DNA from 4 places in the Enterobacter sp. fkY84-1 genome. Region 1 is predicted to be linked to each of the others. Evidence: predicted binding sites of a transcription regulator. Region 1 holds the regulator's gene; each other region holds the start of a gene.
The links. The regulator sigma-54, encoded in region 1, starts transcription at its own class of promoters, with help from an activator protein. The targets are predictions, from matches to a motif close to GTTGGCACANNTTTCGCTNT.

Region 1 (3,210 bases):
CAACCTGATGGCGGTCCTGCAAATTCGTAACGACCTGACCAACGAACAGCGTCAGGATCGTGCTAACGAGCTGATGGAAGAGTTCCACATTGAGCATCTGCGCGACAGCCTCGGTCAGGCACTCTCCGGGGGCGAACGCCGTCGCGTTGAGATTGCGCGTGCGCTGGCCGCAAACCCGAAATTTATCCTTCTGGATGAACCGTTTGCGGGCGTTGACCCCATCTCCGTTATCGACATTAAACGTATCATTGAGCACCTGCGCGACAGCGGGCTTGGCGTACTGATTACCGACCACAACGTGCGTGAAACGCTGGCCGTGTGTGAACGCGCCTATATTGTCAGCCAGGGCAATCTGATCGCCCACGGTACGCCGCAGCAGATCCTCGAAGACGATCATGTTAAGCGCGTCTATCTTGGGGAAGACTTCAGACTCTGATAGGGTAGAGGTAACGTAACGCCGAACCGGAGAAAAATGCTCTGAACATGAAGCAAGGTTTGCAATTAAGGCTCAGCCAACAACTGGCGATGACGCCGCAGCTACAGCAGGCAATTCGCCTGTTGCAACTGTCCACGTTAGAACTTCAGCAGGAGCTCCAGCAGGCGCTGGACAGTAACCCCCTGCTGGAACAAACCGATCTTCATGACGAGGTAGATACCCAGCAATCGCAGGATACTGAAGCGCTCGATACCGCGGATGCACTCGAACAAAAAGAGATGCCCGACGAGCTTCCGCTTGATGCCAGCTGGGATGAAATCTACACCGCCGGAACCCCTTCCGGTACGCGTGCAGACTACCAGGACGATGAGCTACCGGTCTATCAGGGCGAAACCACCCAGTCGCTGCAGGATTACCTGATGTGGCAGGTGGAACTCACCCCCTTCTCCGATACCGACCGCGCGATTGCCACGTCAATTGTCGATGCCGTTGACGACACTGGCTATTTGACCGTCACGCTGGACGATATTCTGGAAAGCATGGGCGACGACGAGATTGAGCTTGAGGAAGTTGAAGCTGTTCTGAAGCGCATCCAGCGTTTCGATCCGGTAGGCGTAGCCGCAAAAGATCTGCGCGACTGCCTGCTGATCCAGCTTTCTCAGTTCAGCAAAGAGACGCCATGGCTCGACGAGGCGCGCGTGATCATCAGCGATCATCTTGATCTGCTGGCGAACCACGATTTCCGCACCCTGATGCGCGTCACGCGCCTGAAAGAAGAGGTGCTGAAAGAAGCGGTGAATCTGATCCAGTCGCTCGATCCGCGCCCCGGTCAGTCGATCCAGACCAGCGAGCCCGAGTACGTGATCCCGGACGTGCTGGTCAGAAAACACAACGGCCGCTGGGTCGTTGAACTGAATTCAGACAGCATCCCTCGCCTGCAAATCAACCAGCAGTATGCCTCCATGTGCACCAGCGTGCGTAACGACGCCGACAACCAATATATTCGTAGCAATTTGCAGGAAGCGCGATGGCTGATCAAAAGTCTGGAGAGCCGAAATGATACGCTGCTACGCGTCAGCCGCTGCATTGTCGAACAGCAGCAGGCTTTCTTTGAGCAGGGCGAAGAGTATATGAAACCGATGGTGCTGGCGGATATCGCCCAGGCCGTCGAGATGCATGAATCAACCATTTCCCGTGTCACCACGCAGAAGTATCTGCACAGTCCACGCGGTATTTTTGAGCTTAAGTATTTCTTCTCCAGCCATGTGAATACCGAGGGCGGCGGCGAAGCGTCGTCAACGGCCATTCGTGCTCTGGTGAAGAAGTTGATCGCCGCGGAGAATCCCGCGAAGCCACTAAGCGACAGTAAGTTAACCACCATGCTGTCCGATCAGGGTATTATGGTGGCACGTCGTACTGTTGCGAAGTATCGAGAGTCTTTATCCATTCCGCCGTCCAACCAGCGTAAACAGCTGGTCTGACACAACCGATAAGGAAGACACTATGCAGCTCAACATCACTGGACAAAACGTCGAAATTACTGAGGCTTTACGCGACTTTGTGAACGCGAAGTTTGCAAAACTCGAGCAGTATTTCGAAAGGATCAATCAGGTCTACATTGTGTTGAAAGTGGAGAAAGTGACTCATATCTCGGATGCCACCCTGCATGTTAACGGGGGGGAACTGCATGCCAGTGCGGAAGGGCAAGACATGTACGCTGCTATCGACGGCTTGATTGATAAGCTTGCGCGACAGCTCAATAAACATAAAGATAAACTGAAACAACACTAATTGTCCGGGCAGTTAACGGGTGCAGGACGGCCTGTTGTGAAACACAACAGGCCATTTGTACAGTTAGCGCTTAGGTGAAATTATGATGAACAACGATTCCGCTCTTCAACTGAGCAATGTCCTTAACCAGGAATGTACCCGCAGTGCGGTTCACTGCCAGAGCAAAAAACGTGCGCTGGAAATCATCAGTGAACTGGCCGCAAAACAGCTGGGCCTGCCGCCGCAGGTGGTGTTCGAAGCGATTCTGACCCGCGAAAAGATGGGCAGTACCGGTATCGGCAACGGCATCGCAATCCCGCACGGCAAGCTGGAAGAGGATACCCTGCGTGCCGTCGGTGTGTTTGTGCAGCTTGAAACACCGATCGCCTTTGATGCCATTGATAACCAGCCCGTCGATCTCCTCTTCGCGCTGCTGGTGCCTGCTGACCAGACGAAAACCCATCTGCATACGCTGTCGCTGGTCGCCAAACGTCTGGCTGATAAAACCATTTGCCGTCGACTGCGCTCGGCTCAAAGTGATGAAGAGCTTTATCAAATTATCACCGAAGCAGAAGGCAATCAGGATGATGCATAACCAGGAGATGGCCTTCACATCTGTTGTCCTGAGGAGAAACGGAACATGGTGCTGATGATTGTCAGCGGTCGTTCAGGGTCGGGGAAATCCGTTGCTCTGCGCGCGCTGGAAGACATGGGTTTTTACTGCGTCGATAACCTTCCGGTCGTGTTGCTGCCCGACCTGGCCCGTACGCTTGCGGAGAGACAGACCTCGGCCGCCGTCAGTATCGACGTTCGTAACATGCCGGAATCGCCAGAGATCTTCGAACAGGCAATGAGTAACCTGCCTGACACGTTCTCGCCTCAGCTGCTGTTCCTCGATGCAGACCGGAATACCCTGATCCGCCGCTACAGCGACACCCGTCGTTTGCACCCGCTTTCCAGTAAGAACCTCTCCCTGGAGAGCGCAATCGATGAAGAGAGCGATC
Region 2 (3,210 bases), 1.3 Mb from region 1:
CCCCAGCCGGGTACGGTTGATTATCCAGGTGAGCACCAGCATGCCGGCAAACGAGGCCACCAGAATAAACACTTTGGTGTAGGTTATCTGCACGAACCCTTCGCCCAGATGCAGGCGAATCACGCCGTCCAGCATGGTTGGCACCCCTTGCTGGCGCGGGCCCTGGCTCAGCTGCGCGTAGTTTTGCAGAATAAGCGATATCCCGATGGCGGAGATCAGCGGTGCCAGGCGCGTGGAGTTGCGCAGCGGCTTATAGGCGATACGCTCGATGGTCCAGCCGTACACCCCGGTGACCACAATGGTGAACACCAGCGTGCCGAGGATCAGCAGCGGGAAGGACTGCAGGCCGAAGAACGAGAGCAGCGCCAGGCCAATGGCGCAGAGATAGGCGGAAATCATATACACTTCGCCGTGGGCGAAATTAATCATGCCGATAATGCCGTACACCATGGTGTAGCCGATGGCGATCAGGCCGTAGACGGAACCCAGCGTTAAGCCATTGATTAACTGTTGCAGGAAGAATGTACTCATTTTAGCGCGCTCGTTTTATAGGCTGCGCGAGCCGCGCAGCCTGATGTTTATTACGCGCCGACGGGCGAGCCCATCGACGTTGAGCGTGACTCCGTCCCGTTACTCCACTTCCTTATATTTTCCTTTGTCGTCCCACTGGTAAACCACGTAGTCAGAGACTTTCAGATCGCCTTTGCTGTCCCAGGCTTTTTTGCCCATCACCGTGTCGACGGAATTGGCCTTCAGCCACTCGCTGGCTTTGGCAGAGTCCTTGCCGCCGGTGGCCTTGAAGGCCGCGGCAATCGCCTGTACCGAGGCGTAGGAGTAGAGGGTGTAACCTTCCGGCTCGAATTTACCGGCGCGGAATTTCTCGATTACCGCTTTGCCGTCCGGGATCAGGCGCGGATCTTTACCGAAGGTCATGTAAATGCCATTGGTATATTGCGGGCCGCCCGCCGCGGTCACCATCTCTTCGTTGACGATACAGTCCCCGGAGAAGAATTTCGCCTGCACGCCCTGCTCACGCATCTGGCGAACCAGCGGGCCGGCTTCCGGATGACAGCCCCCGAAGAACACGACGTCCGGTTTTTGCGCGCCGATCTTAGTGACCAGCGCGTTAAAGTCTTTTTCACCGCGGGATAACCCCTCGTACATCACATCCTGAACCCCGCGTTTCGCCAGCGCCGCTTTGGTGGCGTCAGCCAGGCCCTGACCATAGGTGTCTTTATCGTGAATAATCACCACCCGTTTGGCTTTCAGCTTGTCGATGATGAAGTCGCTGGCCACCTGGCCCTGCTGGTCATCGCGGCCGCACATGCGGAACATGTCGCTCATGCCGCGTTCGGTGATCAGCGGGTTGGTTGAACCGGGGGTAATAGCGATGATCCCCGCATCGCTGTAAACCTCGGAGGCGGGCATGGTGGAAGAGGAGCAGAAATGACCGACCACGGCGTTGACTTTATCCTGGTCGACTAAGCGGTTGGCCACCGCCACCGCCTGCTTAGGCTCGCAGGCGTCATCCCCCTGAACCAGTTTGATCTTCTCGCCGTTAATGCCGCCGGCGGCGTTAATGTCTTCAGCGGCCTGCGTTGCGCCGTGCCAGTACTGATCGCCATAGGTGGCATTAGGACCCGTGAACGGTCCGGCCACGCCAATCACGATATCTGCCCTGGCGGAAAACGCCGTCACCAGGCAACCGGCCAACACGAGAGAAAGCGGAGTTCTGATAAATTTCAGCGACATTATTATGTTCCTTAGCAAAGAGGTTTTTGCACCACGGCGTAAACCCGAACGCCCGACGGCGCAGCCAATCCGAAACACGAGCAAGAACAAAATGCACTAAACGAACAAGATACAGACGGCATCCTGCATATACGGCGAGGTTTCCCTGCGCAGCGTCGCGCGAAGAACATTAAGCAAAAACGTTGCCAGAATGGTTAACCCATTGACGGGCCTGTGACATGTTTGAGTATAGAGCGCCGCGTTATGCCGCCTTGCGGGAGGAGAAGAAATTACAGCGGAGATCACATATCGTTAACAATAAAGCCCATAAGTTGTGCAAAGGTCACGATTTGCACGTTTTTGCAGCAATAAAGACCTAAACTTCAGCCCGGAGAGGCGTGAGATATGTGTTAGGATCGTTTCCTTTTTATCAGGAGTGTCAGCGATGACTGAAGGCCCATTAAATGAAAGCGAAATGGCGTGGCTTGAAGAGACGTTAATGTCTTACGGTCATGACGATGCGTCCGTGCTTGACGTGTCTGAACTGGACGGCATGTTTACCGCAGTGCTTTCCGGTCCTGTTGTCGTTGAGCCAGATACCTGGCTGGTGGCGGTGTGGGGTGGCGAGAAATACATTCCGCGCTGGAAAAACGATCGCGAGATGAACCGTTTTATCGATCTTTGCTTTAAGCATATGAACGATATTGCCGAGCGCCTGAGCGAATATCCGGACCAGTTTGAACCGATGTTTGGCTATAACGACATTGACGGTGAGAGCTATACCGTAGTGGAAGAGTGGTGCTACGGCTACATGCGCGGCGTGGCGCTGACGGACTGGTCAGCCTTGCCGGACGAGCTGAAGGCCGATCTGGATGTGATTGCGCTGCACGGTAGCGAAGAGATCGGCGACCAGCTGGATGAATTGACCGAAGAAGAATATACCGCCAGCATTGAACGTATTCAGCCTGCGGCGCTGCGCTTGTATAACTACTGGGTGAACAATCCGCAGCAGCCGGAGGTGAAGAAGCCGATGGTGAACGGCACGAAGGTTGGGCGTAACGATCCGTGTCCTTGCGGCAGCGGGAAGAAGTTCAAGAGCTGCTGTTTGCACTGATAAAAAAGGGGCTGATGACAGCCCCTTTTTTCATTAACCCACTTCCGGCAGCATTCCCGCCGCAATCAGTACCTGCACCAGAATAATCACCACCCCACAGCCAAACACAATGCACAGCAGCGGTTTTCCTCCCGCCACGCGGTAACCCTGCTGCGGATGCTGCTGGCGGCTCTTCCACGCCAACAGGGAAGGGAGGAGCAGGGCAAGGACCGAGAGCGCCACCCCCGCATACCCCAGCGCCATTACAAACCCGCGTGGATAAAACAGCGCAAAGGCCAGCGGCGGCAGGAAGGTGATGGCCCCGGTCTGTAATCGTCCTGCGGCGGTATTGCGGCGCTGGAACAGGTCGGCCAGATAGTCAAACA
Region 3 (3,210 bases), 470 kb from region 1:
GAGGTCGGCAGCGGCGGCTTCAGCTACGGCTTCCGGCGCAACCGCCGCGGCGGGGGCGGTTTCCGGCAGCGGTGCGAGCGCCCACTGACGGGCAATGTCGCGACCGTGCTGGCGGCAGATTTCCAGCGCGTCAAGATCAGGACGCCATTTCGCCTTCAGGCTCATCGACATCTCAAACCCTGCATCCTGTAAACGGGTGGAAAGGCGGTCGACCGCGCCGCCGCTCCAGCCGTGGGAGCCAAAGGCGCTGGCGCGCTTGTTGCGAAAACGCAGGCCGGTCATCTCTTCGACCAGGCCGGCAATCTTCGGCATCATCACGTTGTTCATGGTGGAGGTGCCTACCAGCACGCCCTTGGAGCGGAAGACGTTGGTGAGGATCTCGTTTTTATCGCTGCGCGCCACGTTGAAGATTTTCACCGCCACGTTCGGATCCACTTCGTTGATGCCCTGGGCAATGGCGTCCGCCATCATGCGGGTGTTGTTGGACATGGTGTCGTAGAAGATCGTGATGCGATCTTCCTGATAATCCGCCGCCCACTTCAGGTACAGCTCCACGATCTGGGTGGGGTTTTCACGCCACACCACGCCGTGGGAGGTGGCAATCATCTCCACCGGCAGGTTAAAGCCGAGGATCTCGGTGATTTTAGGCGTGACCAGACGGCTGAACGGGGTGAGGATGTTGGCGTAGTAGCGCTGGCACTGTTCGAACAGCTCGGTCTGATCCACCTCGTCGTTGAACAGACGTTCATCGCAGTAGTGCTGGCCAAAGGCGTCGTTGCTGAACAGCACCGCGTCGCCGGTCATGTAGGTCATCATGCTGTCCGGCCAGTGCAGCATCGGCGTTTCCACGAAGATCAGCTGCTTGCCGTTGCCGATATCCAGCGCGTCGCCCGTTTTCACGGTGTGGAAGTTCCACTCCGGATGGTGGTGGTGGCCGTTGATCGAGTCGATGGCGTTGGTGGTGCAGTAGATCGGAGTGTCCGGAATATACGACATCAGCTCGGTCAGGGCCCCGGCGTGATCCTCCTCCGCGTGGTTGATGATGATATAGTCGATGGCGTTCAGATCGATTTCGCTGCGCAGGTTCTGCACGAACTCGCGGCTGAACTTGTGATCGACGGTATCGATCAGCACATTTTTACCTTCACGAATGAGATAGCTGTTGTAGCTGCTGCCGCGCAGCGTTTTATATTCCGTCCCGTGGAAATCGCGCACTTCCCAGTCACGTTGACCAACCCAATGAATGTTATTTTTAACCAGAATAGACATAGCAAACCTCAGCGTAATATCGCGTTTTCAAATAGGATGGTTTGCTTATATCAAGCCGCGTGCCAACTTTTAATCTATTGATTTTTATAGGTTAATGCTTTGACGATCCGAAATGGGTAGTCATTATGACTATTAAAAATAGTGTCACTATGACAACATGCATTGTCAAAATGACAGCGAGGCAGAGATGAGCTTTTCCGTAGACGTGCTGGCGAAAATCGCCATTGAACTGCAAACCGGTATTGGTCATCAGGACCGCTTCCAGCGGCTGATCTCCACGCTGCGCCACGTGCTGGCGTGCGACGCCTCGGCGCTGCTGCGTTACGAGGGGCGGCAGTTTATTCCCCTGGCCATCGACGGCCTGGCGAAGGACGTGCTCGGGCGGCGCTTTACCCTTGAAGGCCATCCGCGTCTGGAAACTATCGCCCGCGCGGGTGACGTGGTGCGTTTCCCGGCGGACAGCGATCTGCCCGACCCGTACGACGGGCTGATTCCAGGCCAGGAGAGCCTGAAGGTGCACGCCTGTATTGGCTTGCCGCTGTTTGCAGGGCAGAATCTGATTGGGGCGCTGACCCTCGACGGCCTGTCGCCGGACCAGTTCGATACCTTCAGCGATGAGGAGCTTCGCCTGATTGCCGCCCTGGCCGCCGGGGCGCTGAACAATGCGCTGCTGATTGAACAGCTGGAGAGTCAGAATATTTCTCCCGGCAGCCCGGCGGCGTTTGAGCAGGTGACGCACACGGAGATGATTGGCCTCTCGCCGGGCATGGCGCAGCTCAAAAAAGAGATTGAGATTGTTGCCGCGTCCGATTTGAACGTGCTGATCTTCGGGGAGACCGGCACCGGCAAGGAGCTGGTGGCGAAGTCGATTCACGAAGCGTCGCCGCGCGCGGTCAGTCCGCTGGTGTACCTCAACTGCGCCGCGCTGCCGGAAAGCGTGGCGGAAAGCGAATTGTTTGGCCACGTCAAAGGGGCGTTTACCGGCGCCATCAGCAACCGCAGCGGCAAGTTCGAAATGGCCGATAACGGCACGCTGTTTCTGGATGAAATAGGTGAGCTCTCTCTGTCGCTCCAGGCCAAACTTCTGCGCGTATTACAGTACGGCGATATCCAGCGCGTGGGGGATGACCGCAGTCACAGAGTGGACGTTCGCGTGCTGGCGGCGACGAACCGCGACCTGCGTGAAGCGGTGCTGGCCGGGCAGTTCCGCGCCGACCTGTTCCACCGCCTGAGCGTGTTTCCGCTTACCGTGCCGCCGCTGCGCGAGCGCGGGGACGACGTGGTGCTGCTGGCGGGTTATTTCTGCGAGCAGTGCCGTCTCAGGATGGGGCTTTCCCGCGTGGTGTTAAGCCCGGGGGCGAGATCGCATCTGCTGAGCTACGGCTGGCCGGGCAACGTGCGCGAGCTGGAACACGCGATTCACCGCGCGGTGGTGCTGGCGCGAGCGACGCGTTCGGGTGATGAAGTGGTTATACATGCCCGGCATTTTGCGCAGCATGATGAAATTGCGTCTATTGCGCAGGCTGTACCAGAGAGAGCGAATGAAAATCTGCGTGACGCGACAGAGGCGTTTCAGCGTCAGATGATTACCCGCGCGCTGGAGCAGAACAACCGCAACTGGGCGGCGTGCGCCCGGGCGCTGGAGATGGACGTCGCCAACCTGCACCGGCTGGCGAAGCGTCTCGGGCTGAAGGGTTAGATAATCCCGGCCTGATAGAAATCCTGCAGGTTGATGGCGCCGCACAGCCTGCCGGCGTCATCCACCACCGGTGCGGCGGTGATTTTGCGCTTCATCAGCACCTCTTTGGCTTCAATGGCGCGGCTCTCGGCGTTCAGCGTCAGCCCGCCCTGGGTCATGGCGTCCGACACGTCTGTTTCCAGCTTACCGCCGCCCACCAGCCAGCGGCGCAGGTCGCCGTCGGTGAACACGCCTTTGACGTA
Region 4 (3,210 bases), 430 kb from region 1:
AAGCGCGTGAGATCAGATTGTTGGTGGAGAAAAAAGCCCATCCGGAGATGGGCTAAAAGTTTCCACGGCAACTACTCCCGGCGCTTGTCACGCCGGGTAAAACAACTTAATTAAACGCTGTAGTACAGTTCGAACTCAACCGGATGCGGAGTCATGCGCACGCGGTCGTTCTCTTCAGTACGCAGGGCGATGTAGGCATCGATAGCGTCGTCAGTGAATACGCCACCTGCGGTCAGGAACTCACGGTCTGCGTCCAGCGCCTGCAGGGCTTCTTCCAGAGAGCCAGCAACCTGTGGGATCTCTTTCGCTTCTTCTGGCGGCAGGTCGTACAGGTTTTTGTCCATCGCTTCGCCTGGGTGGATCTTGTTCTTGATACCGTCCAGACCGGCCATCAGCAGTGCTGCGAAGCACAGGTATGGGTTAGCCGCTGGATCCGGGAAGCGAACTTCGATACGACGCGCTTTAGGAGACGCCACCACCGGGATACGGATAGAAGCAGAACGGTTACGCGCAGAGTAGGCCAGCATCACTGGCGCTTCGTAGCCCGGGACCAGACGCTTGTAGGAGTTGGTGGTTGGGTTCGCCAGGGCGTTGATCGCTTTAGCGTGTTTGATTACGCCGCCAATGTAGTACAGCGCCTGCTCGGACAGACCGGCATATTTGTCACCAGAGAACAGGTTGGTACCGTTCTTGGACAGAGACATGTGGCAGTGCATACCGGAACCGTTGTCGCCAAACATTGGTTTTGGCATGAAGGTCGCGGTTTTACCGAAACGGTGCGCAACGTTGTGCACAACGTATTTGTAGATCTGAATTTCGTCCGCTTTTTTGGTCATGGTGTTGAAGCGGGTAGCCACTTCGTTCTGACCCGCAGTCGCCACTTCGTGGTGGTGAGCTTCAACAACCAGGCCCATCTCTTCCATCACCAGACACATGGTGGAACGAATGTCCTGTGCAGAGTCGACCGGAGGAACCGGGAAGTAACCGCCTTTCACGCCTGGACGGTGACCTTTGTTACCGCCTTCGTATTTGGTGGAGGAGTTCCATGCGCCTTCGATGTCGTCGATAGCCACGTGGGAGCCAGAGATAGAGGCACCAAAACGGATGTCATCGAACAGGAAGAACTCTGGCTCTGGCCCGAACAGAACGGTGTCCGCGATGCCGGTAGAACGCAGGTACTCTTCAGCGCGTTTCGCGATAGAACGTGGGTCGCGGTCGTAGCCCTGCAGCGTGCCTGGCTCGAGGATGTCGCAACGGATGATCAGGGTAGGTTCTTCGAAGAACGGATCAATGACCGCAGTGGTTGCATCTGGCATCAGAACCATGTCGGATTCGTTAATGCCTTTCCAGCCACCAATGGAGGAGCCGTCAAACATTTTGCCTTCTTCAAAGAATTCGGCGTTCACCTGATGAGCAGGGATTGTGACGTGCTGTTCTTTACCTTTGGTGTCGGTGAAGCGGAGATCAACAAACTTCACTTCATGTTCGTTCAGCATCGTCAAAACGTGTTCAGCGGACATACTTAACTCTCCAGATTGGTCATTGTCGTCGTGGTAACGAGGTCTTCAGTTTCTGTTTGTACTGGCTGTTGCCATGTAATTTTTATAAAGCGAAATCTGTGCCAACTTTTAAAACACCCCAAAAAGGCGTTATCATGCGCACCATAGTGCAAAAGGGCTGCACCACAATGGTAATGTTGCACCAGTATAGTGCTTCAGTCTGAACACCGAGCACCATATTGGTGCAATTTTCGTTAAAGTGCCCTTTTTCGCTCCGTGAAAGCGATCACAAAGCATCTCTGCGATACTTGTTTGCGGAGGATGTTTGTGATCCTGTTTTGTAGTGCGATTAATCCGTGTACAATAACGCGCTATTTCTAATGCCTGAGGCAAAGTTGTGATCGAAAATTTGCGTAACATCGCCATCATCGCGCACGTTGACCATGGTAAAACTACCCTGGTTGATAAGCTGCTGCAGCAATCCGGTACGTTTGATGCACGTGCCGAAACTCAAGAGCGTGTGATGGACTCCAACGATTTGGAGAAAGAGCGTGGGATTACTATCCTCGCGAAAAACACCGCTATTAAATGGAATGACTACCGTATCAACATCGTTGATACCCCAGGGCACGCCGACTTCGGTGGTGAAGTTGAGCGCGTGATGTCCATGGTGGATTCCGTGCTGCTGGTGGTTGACGCATTTGACGGCCCAATGCCGCAAACGCGCTTCGTGACCAAAAAAGCATTTGCCCATGGCCTGAAACCAATTGTTGTTATCAACAAGGTTGACCGTCCTGGCGCACGTCCTGACTGGGTTGTTGATCAGGTATTCGACCTGTTCGTTAACCTCGACGCGACCGACGAACAGCTGGACTTCCCTATCATTTACGCTTCGGCGCTGAATGGTATCGCGGGTCTGGACCACGAAGATATGGCGGAAGACATGACCCCGCTGTATCAGGCGATTGTCGATCACGTACCGGCACCGGATGTTGATCTGGATGGTCCACTGCAGATGCAGATCTCCCAGCTGGACTACAACAACTACGTTGGCGTCATCGGTATCGGTCGTATCAAACGCGGTAAAGTGAAGCCAAACCAGCAGGTTACTATCATCGATAGCGAAGGCAAAACCCGCAACGGTAAAGTTGGCAAAGTGCTGACTCACCTGGGTCTGGAGCGTATCGACAGCGATCTGGCTGAAGCGGGCGATATCATCGCGATCACCGGTCTGGGCGAGCTGAACATCTCTGACACCATCTGCGACCCGCAGAACGTGGAAGCGCTGCCAGCCCTGTCTGTTGATGAACCAACCGTTACCATGTTCTTCAACGTCAACACCTCTCCGTTCTGTGGTAAAGAAGGTAAGTTCGTTACCTCTCGTCAGATCCTTGACCGCCTGAACAAAGAGCTGGTGCACAACGTTGCGCTGCGCGTTGAAGAAACCGAAGACGCTGATGCCTTCCGCGTATCCGGTCGTGGTGAACTGCACCTGTCTGTTCTGATCGAAAACATGCGTCGTGAAGGTTTCGAGATGGCGGTTTCCCGTCCGAAAGTTATCTTCCGCGAAATCGACGGCCGTAAACAAGAGCCGTTCGAAAACGTGACGCTGGACGTTGAAGAGCAGCACCAGGGTTCTGTGATGCAGGCGCTGGGCGAGCGTAAAGGCGACCTGAAAAACATGAATCCAGATGGCAAAGGCCGCGTACGT

Region 2: ACEPLT_RS14010 (branched-chain amino acid ABC transporter substrate-binding protein) is a predicted target of sigma-54. The motif match lies at 1,923-1,942, and genes of this name have one in related genera.
Region 3: norV (anaerobic nitric oxide reductase flavorubredoxin) is a predicted target of sigma-54. The motif match lies at 1,317-1,336, and genes of this name have one in related genera.
Region 4: glnA (glutamate--ammonia ligase) is a predicted target of sigma-54. The motif match lies at 1,607-1,626, and genes of this name have one in related genera.

Annotation. Positions count from the first base shown of each region.
Region 1 is NZ_CP169393.1:4,174,497-4,177,706, forward strand. It holds gene lptB (LPS export ABC transporter ATP-binding protein) at 1-436, shown strand, start outside; gene rpoN (RNA polymerase factor sigma-54) at 484-1,917, shown strand; gene hpf (ribosome hibernation promoting factor) at 1,940-2,227, shown strand; gene ptsN (PTS IIA-like nitrogen regulatory protein PtsN) at 2,310-2,801, shown strand; gene rapZ (RNase adapter RapZ) at 2,847-3,210, shown strand, end outside.
Region 2 is NZ_CP169393.1:2,915,491-2,918,700, reverse strand. It holds gene ACEPLT_RS14015 (ABC transporter permease subunit) at 1-531, opposite strand, end outside; gene ACEPLT_RS14010 (branched-chain amino acid ABC transporter substrate-binding protein) at 631-1,752, opposite strand; gene ACEPLT_RS14005 (YecA/YgfB family protein) at 2,177-2,845, shown strand; gene tyrP (tyrosine transporter TyrP) at 2,879-3,210, opposite strand, start outside.
Region 3 is NZ_CP169393.1:3,709,275-3,712,484, reverse strand. It holds gene norV (anaerobic nitric oxide reductase flavorubredoxin) at 1-1,269, opposite strand, end outside; gene norR (nitric oxide reductase transcriptional regulator NorR) at 1,457-2,968, shown strand; gene gutQ (arabinose-5-phosphate isomerase GutQ) at 2,965-3,210, opposite strand, start outside.
Region 4 is NZ_CP169393.1:4,605,529-4,608,738, reverse strand. It holds gene glnA (glutamate--ammonia ligase) at 111-1,520, opposite strand; gene typA (ribosome-dependent GTPase TypA) at 1,897-3,210, shown strand, end outside.